Regions from separate parts of the Arthrobacter sp. 01T414 genome, predicted to be linked through region 2. Evidence: riboswitches for the same ligand, from Rfam matches in the RefSeq annotation. Region 2 holds a riboswitch; the other holds the start of a gene.

Region 1 (9,169 bases), on a different contig from region 2:
CGTCGACGGCGGCGTAGTACTTCAGGCCGGTGACGAGCTCGTGCTGCGCGGCGGGGACCAGGCGGAGCAGGATGGCCTCCGCTTTCGGTCCCTGGACGGCGATCAGCGAGGTCTCGGCGGAGGCGTCCTGGACCTTGACATCGAAGTCTGCAGCGCGCTCGGCCAGGGCCGCGGCCACGACCTTGGCGTTGCCGGCGTTGGGGACCACCAGGAACTTGTCGGTGCCGTCGGCCGCGGCCGGGCGGCGGTAGGTGATGAGGTCATCGATGATGCCGCCGTCTTCGTTGCAGATCAGCGAATACTTGGCTTTGCCGACCGTCATCGCGGAAATCTTGCCGACCAGGGCGTAGTCCAGGAAGGCGGCGGCGTCCGGGCCGGTGACCCAGACTTCGCCCATGTGGGAGAGGTCGAACAGGCCCGCGGACTTGCGGACGGCGTGGTGTTCGGCAAGTTCGGAGCTGTACTTGAGCGGCATCTGCCAGCCGCCGAAGTCCGTGAAGGAGGCTCCAAGCTTCTTGTGCTCTTCGTAAAGTGCCGTGTAGTTCTCAGTCATCGTTGGCTGTCCTTAATTGGCAGAGTCTGCGGAGTCGTCGGAGTGATCTTCGAAGGCTTCGAGGGGAGGGCAGGAGCAGATCAGGTTCCGGTCACCGGCGGCGCCGTCGATCCGGCCGACCGGCGGGAAGTACTTGTCCTGCCGCAGGGTGTGGACCGGGAAGACGGCCTGTTCGCGCGGGTAGCTGCGCTCCCAGTCGGTGCTGACGACGGCGGCCGCGGTGTGCGGTGCGTTGCGCAGCGGGCTGTGCTCGACAGTGAAGTCGCCGTGGGCGACCTGGTCGATCTCCTTACGGATGGCGATCATCGCCGTGATGAACCGGTCGATCTCGCCCAGGTCCTCGGACTCGGTGGGCTCGACCATCAGGGTCCCGGCCACCGGGAATGCCAGGGTGGGGGCGTGGAATCCGTAGTCGATCAGGCGCTTGGCGACGTCCTCGGCCGTGACGCCGGTCTTGGCCGTGAGTTCGCGCAGGTCCAGGATGCACTCGTGGGCCACGAGGCCGCCCTCGCCGGTGTAGAGCACCGGGAAGTAGTCGTTGAGGCGGGCCGCGATGTAGTTCGCGGCGAGCAGGGCCGACTTGGTGGCTTCGGTCAGGCCCTGCCCGCCCATCAGCTTCACGTAGGCCCAGGAGATCGGCAGCACGCCGGCGGAGCCGTAGCGGGAGGCGGAGATCGGGGTGCCCTCGGCGCCGTTGGCCGGGTCTGCTGCGTTGCCGGGCATGAACGGGGCCAGGTGGGCCTTGGCCGCGACCGGGCCCACGCCGGGTCCGCCGCCGCCGTGCGGGATGCAGAAGGTTTTGTGCAGGTTCAGGTGCGAGACGTCGCCGCCGAACTGGCCGGGCTGGGCCAGTCCGACGAGGGCGTTGAGGTTGGCGCCGTCGATGTAGACCTGGCCGCCGGCTGCGTGGATGGCGTCGCAGACCTCGCGGACGTCGGCGTCGTACACGCCGTGCGTGGACGGGTAGGTGATCATGATCGCCGAAAGGGCGTCCTTGTGCTGTTCGATCTTGGCCTGTAGGTCCGCGTGGTCGATCGTGCCGTCCGAAGCGGTGGCCACGACGACGACCTTCATGCCGGCCAGCACCGCGGAGGCGGCGTTGGTGCCGTGCGCGGAGGCCGGGATCAGGCAGATGTTGCGCTGGTCATCTCCCCGGGAGAGGTGGTAACCGCGGATCGCGAGGAGCCCGGCGAGCTCACCCTGGGAGCCGGCGTTCGGCTGGATGGAGACCTGGTCGTAGCCGGTGATCTCGGTCAGCTGGGCTTCGAGGTCCTCGATCAGTTCCCGCCAGCCCGCCGTCTGCGAGTCCGGGGCAAAGGGGTGGATGGAAGCGAACTCCGGCCAGGAGATGGCCTCCATTTCGGCCGTGGCGTTCAGCTTCATGGTGCAGGACCCCAGCGGGATCATCGTCCGGTCCAGGGCCAGGTCCCGGTCCGAGAGGCGGCGGATGTAGCGCAGCAGCTGCGTCTCGGAGCGGTGCGTGTTGAACACCGGGTGCTGCAGGTAATCCGAGGTGCGTTCGACGGCGGAGTCCAGGGCGAAGCCTTCAGAAGTGTCGGCGACGGACGCGCCGAAGGCGGCGACGACGTCGGCGACGATGGCCGCCGTCGTGGCTTCATCGGCGGAGATGCCGACAGTGTCGGCGTCGATGGCGCGCAGGTTGATGCCCTTGGCGTCAGCGGCGGCGATGAATTCGGCGGCCTTGCCAGGGACGGACACGGTCACGGTGTCGAAGAACGAGGTGTGCTGCACGTCCAGTCCGGCGGCCTTGAGCGAGGCGGCAATGGTCCGGGCGTGGCCGTGAACGGTCTCCGCGATCGCCTTCAGCCCGTCCGGGCCGTGGTAGACGGCGTAGAACGAGGCGACGATGGCCAGCAGGGCCTGGGCGGTGCAGATGTTGGAGGTCGCCTTTTCACGGCGGATGTGCTGCTCGCGGGTCTGCAGCGCCAAGCGGTAGGCGGGGACGCCGGCGTTGTCCTTGGACACGCCCACGAGCCGACCGGGCATGGAGCGTTCCAGGCCCTTCTGGACGGCCATGTACGCGGCGTGCGGGCCGCCGAAGAAGAGCGGAACGCCGAAGCGCTGGGCGGAGCCGACAGCGATGTCGGCTCCCTGCTCACCGGGAGGGGTGATCAGGGTCAGGGACAGCAGGTCAGCCGCGACGGTGACGAGCGCGCCGCGCTCCTTCGCGTCCGCAATGACGGCCGAGTGGTCGAAAACGCGGCCGGAGGCACCGGGCTGCTGCAGCACGACGCCGTTGATGACGCCCTCGGGCAGGCCCTTGGACAGGTCCGCGACCTCGACCTCGAAGCCAAGGGCCTCGGCGCGGCCCTTGACGATCGCGATGGTCTGCGGGAGGCAGTCGGCGTCGAGGACGGTCTTCCCGTCGTGGGCCGTCTTGTTCTTGTTCGCCCGGCGCATCATCAGCACGGCCTCGGCGACGGCGGTGGCTTCATCCAGCAGCGAGGCGTTGGCGATCGGCAGGCCGACGAGGTCCTGGACCATGGTCTGGAAGTTCAGCAGGGCCTCCAGTCGGCCCTGCGAGATTTCCGGCTGGTAGGGGGTGTAGGCGGTGTACCAGGCCGGAGCTTCGAGGATGTTCCGGCGGATCACGGCGGGGGTGACGGTGTCGTAGTAGCCCTGGCCGATCATCTGAACGGCGGTCTTGTTCTTGGAGGCGATCCGGCGCAGTTCGGCGAGAACTTCCACTTCGCTCAGGGCGGCGCCGAGCGCCAGGTCGGAGTCCTGCCGGATGTCCTTCGGAACGGCGGTGTCCACCAGGGCGTCGACGGTGTCGTGGCCGACAGCCCTCAGCATGGTGTCGACGTCGGCCTGGCGGCGAGCGCCGATATGCCGGTCAACGAAGGACGTGGAGGCTGAGGTAACAGTCACAAGGAACTCCATAACTAAGGCGGCGCAGGGTACGCCACATTGATTCGGGTTCCTCCCCGCTCTGTATTGGACCTGAGAGTTTCCGCGCAGCCGCTTTCGCGAGGCTCCGCTTGCACCGTCGGTGAGCACAGCACGCCATGGGGCGCACTCGCTGCTTTCCAGAGTTGCCTTGCCGCGGCGGTACATGGGCCTGAGAGATTCCTGGGGAGGGTTTGCTCCTACGGCGCCTGCTTGTACCTACTTGCAGAACTCTCCCGCCGCAGATCAAAGGCATATTCAATTGCTCGTGACCGTAGTCACAGCCTCCATTGTCCTACGCCGGAGACGCGTCCGCAAACTCCGATCCCTCGGGCGCTCCCTCACCTCCGGCACGACTTACCCCAACGCTCCCTCACCTCCGGCACGACCCACCCCAACGCTCCCTCACATCCGGCGCGAATTTCCTGAACGCTCCCTCACCTCCGGCACGACTTACCCAACGCTCCCTCACGTGATGTGAGGGAGGGTTTCCCCGGAAGGGCACCAGACCTGAGGGAGCGTCCCCCGGAAGAGCACCGGACCTGAGGCAGCGTCCCCCGGGAGGGCACCACACCTGAGGGAGCGTCCCCCGGAAGAGCGCCAAACCCGAGGGAGCGTCCCCTCGGCTTGGGCCGGATCAGCCGCGGAGTCGTTCGACGGCGGCCAGCAGGCTTTCGACATCGCCGGCCACCTCGGCCGGCGCCTCGCCGGGCCCCCGCGCCAGCATGGCATTGAAGTACAGCCCGTCCCCCATGTAGAGCACGGGCTTGGCCATCGCGGGTCCCACGTCGGCGGCAAGGAGGGCCAGCCAGCTCGCCTGCACCCCGGCCATCCGCCGCAGGGTTTCAGCGTGGGCCACTTCGGCCAGGCGGGTGGCGGCGACAAAGACGCGGTCCAGCGGGGTGTCGGCCCACACCGAGGACCTGATGAAGTACGCGGCCGCTCCCTCCGGGGCTGCGGCCATGGCAGCCAGATCCTCGGCGAGGAGCCGGTCCAGGCGCTCCAGCAGCACCGAGATCATGGCTTCCTTGTTCGGGAAGTGGTACAGCAGTCCCCCCTTGGAAACGCCGGCCAGCTTGGCTACGGCGTCCAGCGTCGCAGCGCGCTCTCCCTCCGTAATGAGAAGGGATTCGAAGGCGTCAAGGACGGCTTCGCGGGCAACGGGTTTTCTGGCCATGGCTCCCATCATGCCTGCCTGAACAGCAATTTCTTAACTATACCGTCCAGACGGTACAGTTATTGTTTATGAGTACCGCGTCCCTGTCCGCCGCCACCCATGCCGCCCCGGCTCCCCGCGCACCCTGGCGCGATTGGCTGGCCTTGTCGCTGCTCATGTTCCCGGTTCTGCTCGTGGCCGTGGACAACACCGCACTGACCTTCGCGTTGCCGGCGATTGCCCGCAGCCTGGATGCCACCGGGGTGCAGCTGCTCTGGATCGTCGACGCATATCCGCTGGTGCTGGCCGGCTTGCTCGTGGCGATGGGCAGCCTGGGTGACAGGATCGGCCGGCGTCGGCTGCTGTTCATCGGCAGCTCCGGCTTCGCAGCGGTGTCCGCCGTGACTGCTTTTGCGCCCGGCGCGGAGTGGTTGATCGCGGGCCGGGCCGGGCTGGGCTTCTTCGGCGCGATGCTGATGCCGTCCACGCTGTCCCTGATCCGAAATATCTTCCCCGAGCCCAACCGGCGTCGGCTCGCGGTGGCAATCTGGGCCGCAGGCTTCTCCGGCGGCGCTGCGCTGGGCCCGATCTTCGGCGGCTGGCTCGTGGAACACCTCTGGTGGGGAGCGGTCCTGCTGGTCGCGGTGCCGATTATCCTGCCGCTGCTGGTCTTTGGCCGCGTACTGATCCCGGAATCACGGGACCCTAACCCCGGCCGGGTGGACGCCCCCAGCATCGTCCTGTCGCTGCTGGCCATGGTGCCAGCGGTCTACGGCATCAAGATGCTGGCTACCGACGGCGTTGCGCCGGAGCCGCTCGCGGCCCTCGGCGTCGGGCTGTTGATGGGCTACGCCTTCGTCCGACGCCAGCACCGGCTGGCGGCGCAGGACTCAGGCACTCCCCTGCTGGACCTGAGCCTGTTCGGCAATCCGGTCTTCAGCACCGCCATCACAGCCAACGTCCTGGCCCTGTTTTCCTACAACGGATTCATCCTGTTCCTCGCCCAGCACCTGCAACTCCTCGAGGGGCAGTCGCCCTCGGAGTCCGGCATGGCGATGGTCCCGGCCCTGGTCGCCACAGTGGTCGCGGGACTGCTCGTGGTCCCGCTGGTGCGCAAGGTCCGTCCGGGCTTCGTGGTGGCCGGCGGCCTGCTCCTGAGCGCCACGGGATACAGCCTGGTGGCTTTCGGGGACCACGGCACCGGGCCCGGCCTGCTGCTGGCCGCCTTGCTGGTGCTGTGCCTGGGCGTCGGCGCGGCCGAAACCATCTCCAACGACCTGATCCTGGGAGCGGCGCCGGCGGCGAAATCAGGCGCAGCGGCCGCCATCTCGGAAACCGGCTACGAGGTCGGCTCCCTGCTCGGCACCGCCATCCTCGGCTCCATCCTGACGGCGTCCTACCAGCGCAACCTGCACCTTCCCGCCGTCGCCGACGGGACGGTCCCGGCGGGGGCCGCTGCCCAGGCCGGCGAGACCCTCGCCGGGGCCGCGGAACTGGCACACACCCTCCCCGCGCCGCTGGCGGAATCTGTGATGGCCGCCGCCCGGGCCGCCTTCGATTCGGGCGTCCACATCACGGCAGCCATCGCGCTGGTGCTGATGTCCGGCGCCGCGGTGCTGGCCGCCGTCGTGCTGCGCAAGGTGCCGACGGCGGCCTAACAGCCGGCGCAGGGCCGCCGCGGCGGGGGGCAAGGTCTGTCAAGGGTTAAGAGCGAGCGCCCGACGCCGGGGGGACCCGGCGTCGGGCGCGTGGAAACCGCGTGAACGAACGCGGCTACTTCTTGCTGTCCGGCGTGGTGACGCTGGCGGTGGCGCGCATAGTTTCGGCGTTAACCATCCAGGCGTACTGCTCGAACTTGGCAATGAACTCGTGCAGCAGGTCCGCGGTGGTGGGGTCTTCCTCGTCCACCTCGTCGTGCACCTTGCGCATGGTGCCGACGGCGGCCTCGAGCGCGGCAACGATCTTGTCGATCGCATCCTTGGTGTTGATCAGGCCGGTGGGGAATTCCGCGAGCGCGGTGGTCTTCGAAACCGTGGAGCTGCGACCATCCGGCAGTGCATGGAGGGCGCGCATCCGCTCGGCCAGGTCGTCGGCGAATCCACGGGCCGCCTCGATGATTTCGTCCAGCTGCAGGTGAAGGTCGCGGAAGTTGGTGCCCACAATGTTCCAGTGCGCCTGCTTGCCTTGTACGTGGAGTTCGATCAGGTCCACGAGAACGGCCTGCAGGTTGCTCGTCAGGGTAGGTGATGCTTTCATGAATCCTCCTTGATAGGAACGTCTGATCCGGCGTTATGCCTCAGACGCTACCCCAGGGAGCAAACGGCACGCGATGGTCGCGGGCGAATTTCACGATCAGCTTACTAAGTGAGCTTACTAATCGTCCGGAATCGCCTCAGACGGCCTGGTTCAGCACCGGCCCCTGCGGGAAGATGGCCCGGGTAATTCCCCCGGTGGTGGCCTCGGAGAGCTGGGCGAGATAGTCATTCCGGCGGCGCGGCGTGATCCGGGACTGCGGTTCGAAGCCCTGGTCCGGGTCATCGGCGTAGTGGGCGGTGAGGCCGTCGCGCATAAGGCGGATCGCTTCGGCGCGCTGCTGCGAGACGGCCGCGTGAGTGGAGCCCAACTCTGCTGCCAGGTCCTTGACGGTCCGGTCGCCGAAGTAGATCTCCTCGACGACGTAGCGCATCCGTTCCGGCAGCGACTTCACGGCGGCACGGAGGTACTGGAGCCGCTCGTCAGCGAGGACCGAGCCCTCCGGGGACAGGGTTTCCGCTGCGAGGGTGTCGACGACGGCGTCGTCGAGCGGCGTGAGGGTCCGCGACGCGTCCGCGAGGGCAGCTTCCACAACGCTCTGCTGGACGCCGAGCGCGGAGGCGATCTCGTCAACCGAGGGGGTGCGACCGAGCGCCGCCGCCAGGGTCTCCTGGACGGACATGGTCTCTTTGATCCGTCGGCGTGCCGAGCGCGTCGCCCAGTCGCTGGCGCGCATTTCATCGGCGAAGGCGCCGAGGATGCGGCGGCGCGCGAAGGCGCCGAAGGGCACGCCAAGGTCAGGGTCGAAGGAATCGGCCGAGGTAATCAGGGCAACGGCGCCAGCCGACGCCAGGTCATCGCGCGAGAGGTGGGACGCCTTCGAGCACAAATCTGAGACGAGATAGCCAACCAGCGGAAGGTGCTGGGTGACCATCTCGTTGCGTTCCACGCGATTCAATAGTGTGTCCCCCCATGAGACGGATCAGGAGCTTTAAAAACCCTGAGAGCCGCACCACCAAACGGTCGCGCACTCCCCCCATGGGAGGCGGTGTTCGAAGCTCGGGCGCAGCACCCAGAACGAAACCTATCACCTGATCCGGAATCTGCGTGTACCCTCAGGGAAAAGCTTGGCGGAAAATGCGGAAAGCCGTAATTTGGCCGGGATGTCAGGGGAATGGGGCCCATGGGTGCAGGGGATCTTTCGGCGGCGCTGTGGCAGGAACGGCGGCAGTTGGAACTGCTCCTGTTCCGGTTGGAAACGCAGCGACTGCATGCGGCCGCCGGCAACACCCACTGGCTGACCTTCACCGCGTCCGAAGTAGAAGGTGTGCTGGACCGCCTGCGCTTCGAGGCACTGGCCCGGAATGTCGAGTCCGCGGCGGTGGCGGCCGAATGGGGCCTACCGGCGCAGGCCACTTTGCTTGAACTGATTGCCGCCGCGCCGCAGGGTTCCTGGCCGACCGTCCTGCAGGAGCATCTTGAGGGCCTGCGCGCCTTGATGGGCCGGCTCGGCGAGGCAGCCCGCACCAACGAGGCAACGCTCCGGAGCCTGCAGCGACCGGAGGCCCCGGACGATCCTGCCGGTGTCCTTGAGCAGTTGACGATTGCCGGGAACATTGAGCGGGCCCTCGCCATCACGCGCCGTGCGACCCAGCCGTTACTGGCCCAGTACCTCGGCGACGACGCGAACTCGCACTGAGGCGACACGCCGGGGCAGCCGGCCGGCGGCGACCGCGGCGGCGAAAGCGGCGGACGTCAGGCGCGCGTCAGTCGGCGGCGGGTGCAGCGGGGCGGCCGGTCTCGGCCGCCGGCGGAACCGCGGGGACGGCCGGGGGCAGCAGCCCGCGCAGCGCGTCCTCGGTGCCGGTGCCGGCGTCGGCGCCTGCTTCGGCTGCCGCCAGGTTCGCCGCAGCGATGGCCTCGATTACTTCCCGCCGCTGGATCGGGACGCCGCGGGGCGCCTCGATGCCGATCCGGACGCCGTCGCCGCGCCCTTCCAGAACAGTGATGACGATGCCGTCGCCGATCATGATCTGTTCGCCCGGCTTGCGTGTTAGTACCAGCATTCTCTCAATCTACCCTTCGCGGCCGGACGCTGCGGCCCACGGCGCCGGCCGGGCCGCCGGGCGGCCGTCGATCCAGCCCACCGGCAGGCCAAGGCCGTCCACGCTTTCGGGCGTTCCCGTGTCGGCTGCGCCCACCACGGCCACGCCGGCCACCTCCAGCCGGGCCCGCAGCAGGCTCACCCAGCGGGCGGTGTCTTCATGCTTGCGTCCGGCGTCCACCACTACCCAGAG
Region 2 (9,169 bases):
CGGCATCGACGACGGCGAGACCTTCGACGTCGCCGGCGCCCGACTGGTGGCGCTGCACACGCCGGGCCACTCCCCCGGCTCCGTGAGCTTCCGGCTGGAGAGCGAAGGCACGGTCTTCACCGGCGACACCCTGTTCCAGGGCGGTCCCGGAGCCACCGGCCGGTCCTTTAGCGATTTCCCCACCATCATCGAATCCATCAAGTCCCGGCTCCTGGCCCTGCCGGCGGACACCGTGGTGCGGACCGGGCACGGAGCTTCGACAACGGTCGGCGCCGAGGCGCCGCAGCTTGAGGAATGGATCGCGCGCGGCCACTAAGCGGCTACTTCCACAGTGCGGCCACTAAGCGGCTGGCACTGCCGGGGCCCCGTCAGGATTCAGGGCGGGGCCCCTGCTGTGCCCGGGATTATCGGCCGCCCTTAACCGCCTCGGCTCAGGGGACAGCCACGCTTTCGGCCCTGCGGGCGGCCAGGTACGGTTCCAGATTGTTGAAGGTGTACAGGTGCACGCCGGCCAGGGAGGGCTGGACGGCCGACAACTCGGATACGAGCCGTTGCGGCGAATAGTTGCCGCCGTCCATGAGCCGCCGGGCCAGCGGACCCTTGCGGCCGATGAACCGGAGCGAGGGTCCCACGCCGATCTTGGTGGCCAGCGAGATGAGCTTGGTCCGCGGCACCGACCCGGCGACGCCGGCCCACACCGGCAGGGCGACGCCTTCACGGCGCAGCAGCTCCACGTACCAGCTGATCCGGGCGGCGGAGAAGCACATCTGCGTGACCACGCTGGTGGCAAGGTGCTGCTTCTCCAGCAGGGCGTCGAGCATGCGCAGCTGGCTCTGCTGCGGATGCCCCTCGGGGTAGCCGGCGACGCCCACGGCCACGCTCCCGCCGGAGAGCTGGGCGATGTCTTCCAACAGCCGGGCGCTGCTCAGGTAGGGGCCCGCTGCCTGCGCCGCGTCCCCGCCGACGGCGAAGACCTCGTTGATTCCGGCAGCACCGCAATCCTTAAGGATGCCGGCGAGCTGGGTGCGGCTCTCGAGGCTGCGGGCGGCGAGGTGCGGCACCACGTCATAACCCAGGAGCCGAAGCTGGACAGCTGCCCGCATAGTGGGGTTGACCCCGTGGTGCGGCAGGCAGGTGACCGTGAGCGCGGAGCCCGGCGGCAGGCTTGACTGGACCCTGGCGACGATGCCGTCGGTGGGCACGATTTCCAGCCGGGTCGGAAGCGCAGGGGCACCGGCCGCGGGCCGGGATTTCGAAGACGTGGATGAAAGAGACTGAACCGTCACGTGGAACTCCAAGGAATGGCCGGCGCGACGCGCCGGAAGGGACAGGCCTGAGCGGTGGGATCCGGGGACCGGACCAGGTTCGTCATGCGAAGCCACCCGGACGTCGGGTGGCTTCGCATGACCGGGCGGGAGGCCGTCAGCGAAGGATGACGGTCCGGTTGCCGGAGAGAATGATGCGGCCTTCGGAATGCCAGCGGACGGCGTTCGTCAGGGCCTTGCATTCGGCGTCGCGGCCCACCGCCACTAGGTCAGCGGGCGCGTAGGTGTGGTCCACTTCGATGACCTGCTGCGCGATGATCGGCCCCTCATCCAGCTCCGAATTAACGTAGTGGGCGGTGGCCCCAACGGTCTTGACCCCCCGTTCGTACGCCTGGTGGTAGGGCTTGGCTCCCTTGAAACTCGGCAGGAAGGAATGGTGGATGTTGATTGCCCTGCCGGCGAGCCGGGCCGTGAGGTTGTCGCTCAGGACCTGCATGTAGCGGGCAAGGACAACCAGCTCCACATCGTAGGCATCCACCAGGGAGAGCAGCGTTGCCTCGGCCTCCGGCTTCGTCGCCTGGGTCACTGGCACATGGTGGAAGGGGATCCCATGCCAGGTGACCAGGTCCTCGTGGTCCCGGTGGTTGGACACCACCGCCACTATCTCGACCGGCAGTTCCCCGATGCGGGCGCGGAAGAGCAGGTCGTTGAGGCAGTGGCCGTATTTGGAGACCATGACGAGGATTCGCTGTTTCCGGCCGTGCCGCTCCAGGCGCCAGTTCATCGTCCATTCCGCGGCCACCGGCGTGAAGTCGCGCCGGAGTTCTTCGACGTCGGCGAAGCTGCCGGTCGAGACGAAATGCACCCTCATGAAGAAGTGCTGTTCCTGCCGGTCTCCGAACTGCTTGATGTCGACGATGTTGCAGCCGTGGTCCAGGAGGAATTTGGACACGGAGTGAATGATCCCCGGCGATTCCGCGCAGTCGAGGGTGAGGACAAACTCCGTACTCGATCCCTCCAGCTGTTCGGGGGCCGGGACGTTGGATGGCGTGCCTGTTCCGGTGCTCACTTGCCGTCCACCGCCCGGAGCTCGGCTGCGACATCCTGTTCGGACTGCAGCTCTGCCTTGAACGCCTCGTAGCGGGCCAGGTGGACGGGCCTGCGGCGCAGCACGAACCATGCGGCGCCGAGCACGAGGAACCACACCGGAGTCACCAGCAGCGCCGCCAGCGTGTCGGGCTGGGTGGTCAGGGTCCAGAGCACGAAGGCGAAGAAGGCGAAGACAACCCAGACCATGGGAACGCCGCCGGGCATTTTGAACTTGGATGAGTCATGCAAACCGGGACGGCGACGGCGGAACGCTACGTAGCTGGCGAGGATGATCGACCAGACAAAGATGAAGCAGACCGCGGAAACGGTGGTGACCATTTCAAAGGCCTTGCCGATGTTCTCCCCCGCGTACATGAGCACGACGCCGGCCAGCAGCAGCACGCAGGACAGGAAGAGTGCGTTCTGCGGAACCTTGCGGCGGGACAGGTCGCCGAAGCGTGCCGGCGCGTCACCTTCCTGGGCCAGGCCGTAGACCATGCGCGAGGTGGAGTAGATGCCGGAGTTGGCCGAGGACATCGCCGAGCTGAGGACCACCAGGTTGACGACCGTGGCGGCCGCGCCGAGGCCGGCCAGGGAGAACATGGCGATGAATGGGCTGTGTCCGGCGGCGAACTGGGTCCACGGGATGACGGACATCAGGATGATGAGGGCGCCGACGTAGAAGAGGAGGACGCGCACCGGGATGGAGTTGATGGCGCGGGGCAGGTTCTTCTCCGGGTCCTTGGCCTCTGCCGCCGTCGTGCCCACCAGTTCGATGCCCACGAAAGCGAACACGGCGATCTGGAATCCGGCCACGAAGCCCATGAACTCATTCGGGAAGAAGCCGCCATGGCTCCAGAGGTTGCTGAAGGTTGCCGGTCCGGCCTCGGAGCTGAATCCGCTGAAGATCATGAACAGGCCCACGACGATCAGCGCAGCGATGGCGATGATCTTGATGAGGGCGAACCAGAACTCGGTCTCACCGAACGCCTTCACCGTTGTCAGGTTCAACAGCAGCAGGATCGCAATGGTGACCAGCCCCGGGATCCAGAGGGGCAGTCCCGGCCAGAGTTCCTGGGAGTACCCGGCGATGGCAATGACGTCTGCAATGCCGGTGATCACCCAGCAGAACCAGTAAGTCCACCCGGTGAAGAACCCGGCCCAGGGACCCAATAGATCTGCCGCGAAATCGCTGAACGACTTGTAGTGCAGGTTGGACAGGAGCAGCTCGCCCATGGCCCGCATGACGAAAAACAGCATGAAGCCGATAATCATGTAAACGAAGATCACCGACGGGCCGGCCGCCGAGATGGTCTTGCCCGAGCCCATGAACAGGCCGGTGCCGATGGCGCCGCCGATCGCGATGAGCTGGATGTGCCGGTTGCTGAGCTGCCGCTCAAGGTGCGGGGCTTCGACTGCGGTAGTGGGTGGTCGCTGAATCGTCATGAGGAACTCCATCGTTCAAGTGGCATCGGTGCCACGATGATTCGGGTTCCTCCCCGCTCTGTCTTGGACCTGAGAGTTTCCGCGTTTCCTGCCCCCGCAGGAACCGCTTGCACCTTCGGTGAGCCGGACGCCGTCCGGCTGCTTTCCAGAGTCGCCTCGCCGCGGCGGTACATGGGCCTGAGAGATTCCTGGGGAGGATTTGCTCCTACGGCGCCTGCTGAATGTACCGGCAGGACTCTCCCGCCGCAGATCGTAAGCATGTTGATTTTGTTGTGGTGCGGAAGGCGCAGTGGCGGGGAGATCAACCCCGCTCCACCACCGGCCGCAACCGAATTCCGCGCCTCCGGGAATCCCCGGATCCGCAGAAATACTGGCCATCTGTTCCGTCCGGAACATTGCTTGGCCGATCCAGTGTGGGATGGATCACGCTGGAAAGTCAACCCCGTCGAATTGTTTCGTCGCACGGCGCCGCCGTGTTGCCGGGTGCSGGGATTGCGTGTAGCGTGTGAGCCGAATCACCACATTCGAATACGCCTTTCGAGCCGTGGCGGGAGAGTCCTCCCCGTCATCACCGGGCAGGCGCCGTAGGAGCAAATCCTCCCCAGGAATCTCTCAGGCCCCCGTACCGCCGCGGCGAGGCAACTCTGGAAAGCAGTCAGGCACGTTCCTGGCTCACCGACGGTGCAAGCGGACAAAGGTCTGCGGAATCTCTCAGGTCCAATACAGAGCGGGGAGGAACCCGGTCCCCTCCGGCGCGTTGCGTCGGCCAAACCTTGGAGTTCCTCTTGACGGTTCAATCTCTTCCATCCAATTTCGCCGATCGCCATATCGGCGCACGCCGCCAGGCCGACGTCGACACCATGCTGAAGGCTGTCGGCTACGACAGCGTTGACGGCCTGGTTGATACCGCCGTTCCCGATTCCATCCGCCAGGATGTTCCCCTGCGATTGACCGATGCCCTCAGCGAGGTGGAGGTCCTGGCCGAGCTGCGCAGGATCGCCTCCAGGAACAAGACGGCCGTGCAGATGATCGGGCAGGGCTACTACGACACCGTGACCCCCGCCGTGATTCGCCGGAACATCCTCGAAGCTCCGGCCTGGTACACCGCGTACACGCCCTACCAGCCGGAAATCTCGCAGGGCCGGCTGGAGGCGCTGTTGAACTTCCAGACCATGGTCCAGGACCTCGTCGGCCTGCCGATCGCCAACGCCTCGCTGCTGGACGAAGCCACCGCCGTCGCCGAGGCCGTGCTGCTGATGCGCCGGGCCAATAAGGACAAGGCGGCCAGCGGCGGCAAGACCGTCCTCGACGCCGACTGCCTCCCGCAGACCATCGCGATCGTCAGGGGCCGCGCCGAGGCCCTTGGCTTTGAGGTCGAGGTCGCTGACCTGTCCAAGGGCCTGCCCGACGGCGACATCAACGGCATCGTGCTGCAGCAGCCCGGCGTTTCCGGCCGCGTCTGGGACCAGTCCACGGTCATTGCGGACGCGAAGGAGCGCGGCGCACTCGTCACCGTCGCCGCTGACCTGCTGTCCCTGACCCTGATCACCCCTCCCGGTGAGCAGGGCGCCGACATCGCCGTCGGCTCCACCCAGCGCTTCGGCGTGCCGCTGTTCTTCGGCGGCCCGCACGCCGCGTACATGGCCGTCCGGGCCGGGATGGAACGCACCCTGCCGGGCCGCCTCGTGGGCGTGTCCAAGGACAACGCCGGCGCCCCCGCCTACCGGCTGGCGCTGCAGACCCGCGAGCAGCACATCCGCCGCGAGAAGGCCACGTCCAACATCTGCACCGCCCAGGCGCTGCTGGCCATCGTCGCCTCGTTCTACGCCGTCTACCACGGCCCGGACGGACTGAAAGCGATCGCCGACAACGTCCACAACAACGCCCGGGTTCTCGCCACCGCACTGGAAACGGCGGGCCGCGAACTGCTCAGCGGGTCCTTCTTCGACACCCTGACCGTCCGCGTCCCCGGCAAAGCCCGCAAGGTCATCACCGCCGCGGAAGCCCGCGGCATCAACCTGCGCTTCATCGACCCGGACACAGTTGGCGTGTCGGTCGATGAGACCACGACGCCGGAAGTCCTCTCCGCGGTGGCCGTGGCCTTCGGTGCCGGCCCGGTGAGAGAAGCGAACGGCTTTGAGCTGCCGGAAGCGGTGCTGCGCACCTCGGATTACCTGCAGCACCCGGTGTTCAACACGCACCGCTCCGAGACCCAGCTGCTGCGCTACATCCGCCGCCTCTCGGACCGCGACCTGGCCCTGGACCGAACCATGATCCCACTGGGTTCGTGCACCATGAAGCTGAACGCCACGGCCGAAATGGAAGCCATCTCCTGGCCGGAATTCGCCTCCATCCACCCCTTCGCACCCGAATCCCAGACGGCGGGCTGGCGCGAACTGATCGAGGACCTCGAAGCCCAGCTGACCGAGATCACCGGCTACGACCAGGTCTCCATCCAGCCCAACGCCGGCTCCCAGGGTGAGCTCGCCGGGCTGCTCGCGATCCGCGGCTACCACCTCTCCCGGGGTGATGACCAGCGCAATATCTGCCTGATCCCGGCCTCCGCGCACGGCACCAACGCCGCGTCCGCGGTGCTGGCCGGCATGAAGGTCGTCGTCGTGGCCACCGCCTCGGACGGCACGATCGACCATGCCGACCTGCAGGCCAAGATCGAACAGCACAAGGATGCCCTCTCGGCGATCATGATCACCTACCCGTCCACGCACGGGGTGTACGACGCCGATGTCCGTGAGGTTTGCGACGCTGTCCATGCAGCCGGCGGCCAGGTGTACGTTGACGGTGCCAACCTGAACGCCCTCGTCGGCCTGGCCCAGCCCGGCCAGTTCGGCGGTGACGTCTCGCACCTGAACCTGCACAAGACCTTCTGCATCCCGCACGGCGGCGGCGGACCCGGCGTCGGACCGGTCGCGGCCAAGGCCCACCTGGCCCCGTTCATGCCCGGCAACGCGGCAGATCCGGCCAACGGCGCCGAGGGCACCCCGATCTCTGCCTCCCGCTACGGCTCGGCCGGCGTGCTGCCGATCTCCTGGGCTTACGTGAAGCTGATGGGCGGACAGGGCCTGACCGAGGCCACCAAGTCCGCGCTGCTCGCCGCGAACTATGTTGCCTCGAGGCTCAATGAGTTCTTCCCGGTGCTCTACACCGGCGAGGGCGGCCTCGTCGCGCACGAGTGCATCCTGGACCTGCGCGAACTCACGGCCAAGACCGGCGTGACGGCCGAGGACGTCGCCAAGCGCCTGATCGACTACGGATTCCACGCCCCGACGCTGGCGTTCCCGGTTGCCGGGACCCTGATGGTCGAGCCCACCGAGTCCGAGGACCTGGGCGAGATCGACCGGTTCATCGACGCGATGATCGCCATCCACGCCGAAATCGAACAGCTTGCGGCCGGCGACTTCACCTTGGCGGACTCCCCGCTGCGCAACGCACCGCACACTGCGGCCGCCGTCGTTTCCTCCGATTGGGACCGTGCGTACCCGCGCGAACAGGCCGCTTTCCCGGTCCACACCCTCAAGCAGGACAAGTACTTTCCGCCGGTCGGCCGGATCGACGGCGCCGCCGGTGACCGCAACCTGGTCTGCTCCTGCCCCCCGATCGAAGACTTCGAGAACTAAGGACTGACAATGACTGAGAATTACACCGCGCTCTACGAAGAGCATAAGAAGGCCGGTGCGTCTTTCACCGATTTCGGTGGCTGGCAGATGCCGCTCAAATATAGTTCCGAGCTGGCCGAACACCACGCCGTCCGCAACGCCGCGGGCCTGTTCGACCTCTCGCACATGGGCGAAGTCTGGGTCACCGGCCCGGACGCCGCCGCCTTCCTCGACTACGCCCTGGCCGGCAAGCTCTCGGCAGTCGCCGTCGGCAAGGCGAAGTACTCGCTGATCTGCCAGGAGGACGGCGGCATCATCGACGACCTGATCTCCTACCGCCGCGGCGACGAGCAGTACCTGGTGGTCCCCAACGCCGGCAACGCCAAGGTCGTGGCCGCGGCCCTGGCCGATCGCGCCGGTTCTGCCCAGGAAGGCGGTTTCGACGTCACCGTCGAGGACGTCTCGGACGAGACCTCGCTGATCGCCGTCCAGGGGCCGAACGCGGAAGCCATCCTGCTGGCCCTCGTCCCGGCCGCGCAGCACAGCCTGGTCACGGAACTGAAGTACTACGCTGCCGTCGAGGTCGGCTTCAACTTCGGCGGTGCCAGCAAGAACCTGCTGCTGGCCCGCACCGGCTACACCGGAGAGGACGGCTTCGAGATCTACGTCCCCAACGCGGACGCTCCGGCGCTATGGGAGACGCTGCTGGAGGCCGGCGCAGACCGTGGACTGATCCCTGCCGGGCTGGCGTGCCGCGACTCGCTGCGCCTTGAGGCCGGCATGCCGCTCTACGGCAACGAACTCTCCCGGAACGGCAACCCGTACGAGGCAGGGCTGGGCCCGGTGGTGTCCCTCGCCAAGGAATCCGACTTCGTGGGCCGCACGGCACTTGAGGCGCTGAAGGCCGGCGGCGCCGGTTCCACGACGGGCCGCAAGCTCGTGGGGCTCAAGGGCCTGGGCCGGCGCTCCGGCCGCAGCCACTATCCGGTCCTCAAGGACGGCAATGTCGTCGGCGAAGTCACCTCCGGGCAGCCGTCCCCGACGCTGGGCTACCCGGTCGCCATGGCCTACGTTGACGTCGAGTTCGCCGAACCCGGCACCGCCCTGGACGTCGACCTGCGCGGCAAGAGCGAGCCGTTCGAAGTCGTGTCACTGCCTTTCTACAAGCGCGAAAAATAGCTCCACAGGCGGTGAAACCGCCCCACATCGACTACAGATCAAACAGAAGGAAAAACACATGAGCAAGGTTGTTGCTGAACTGAAGTACTCCGCAGAGCACGAATGGGTTGCCGCTGACGGGTCGGGCCCGGCCGGCATCGGCATTTCCGCTGTGGCCGCAGATGCGCTGGGCGACATCGTTTACGTTGACCTGCCCGAGGTGGGCTCGTCGGTGACGGCGGGTGAGACCTGCGGTGAGGTTGAGTCGACCAAGTCGGTTTCGGATCTCTACGCCCCGGTGACGGGCGAGGTCACCGAGATCAACGACGCGGTCGTGTCCGATCCCGCGCTGATCAACAGCGATCCGTACGGCGCCGGCTGGCTGTTCAAGGTGGCCGTAGCCGAAGAAGGCCCGCTGATGTCGGCTGAAGAATACGCCGCAGCCAACGGCGGCGAGCTGTGAGCGGGGCGGGCGTCGCGACGGCGACGTTTGAGCAGGTTGTGTCCCCGTCGCTGGACGCGGAGCTGTCCGCCCTGGATCCGGAGATCGCCGCGCGGATCGACGCGGAACTCACCCGCCAGCGGGACGGGCTGGAG

What was found. Region 2 has a riboswitch for glycine ahead of AC1DK9_RS06005 (amino acid permease). Riboswitches for the same ligand answer to the same signal wherever they lie in the genome.
Region 1: another riboswitch for glycine. It lies ahead of gcvP (aminomethyl-transferring glycine dehydrogenase); the one in region 2 lies ahead of AC1DK9_RS06005 (amino acid permease).

What each region holds. Positions count from the first base shown of each region.
Region 1 is NZ_JBFTQK010000006.1:118,518-127,686, forward strand. Features, by position in the region: gene gcvT (glycine cleavage system aminomethyltransferase GcvT) at 1-553, opposite strand, end outside; gene gcvP (aminomethyl-transferring glycine dehydrogenase) at 566-3,457, opposite strand; glycine riboswitch at 3,497-3,612, opposite strand; glycine riboswitch at 3,614-3,712, opposite strand; gene AC1DK9_RS14095 (TetR/AcrR family transcriptional regulator) at 4,101-4,640, opposite strand; gene AC1DK9_RS14100 (MFS transporter) at 4,709-6,277, shown strand; gene AC1DK9_RS14105 (Dps family protein) at 6,393-6,875, opposite strand; gene AC1DK9_RS14110 (sigma-70 family RNA polymerase sigma factor) at 7,012-7,830, opposite strand; gene AC1DK9_RS14115 (flagellar protein FlgN) at 8,056-8,571, shown strand; gene AC1DK9_RS14120 (carbon storage regulator) at 8,639-8,938, opposite strand; gene AC1DK9_RS14125 (hypothetical protein) at 8,948-9,169, opposite strand, start outside.
Region 2 is NZ_JBFTQK010000002.1:106,827-115,995, reverse strand. Features, by position in the region: gene AC1DK9_RS06020 (MBL fold metallo-hydrolase) at 1-316, shown strand, start outside; gene AC1DK9_RS06015 (methylenetetrahydrofolate reductase) at 432-1,286, opposite strand; gene purU (formyltetrahydrofolate deformylase) at 1,423-2,286, opposite strand; gene AC1DK9_RS06005 (amino acid permease) at 2,331-3,800, opposite strand; glycine riboswitch at 3,956-4,053, opposite strand; glycine riboswitch at 4,339-4,438, shown strand; gene gcvP (aminomethyl-transferring glycine dehydrogenase) at 4,574-7,435, shown strand; gene gcvT (glycine cleavage system aminomethyltransferase GcvT) at 7,445-8,593, shown strand; gene gcvH (glycine cleavage system protein GcvH) at 8,652-9,035, shown strand; gene glyA (serine hydroxymethyltransferase) at 9,032-9,169, shown strand, end outside.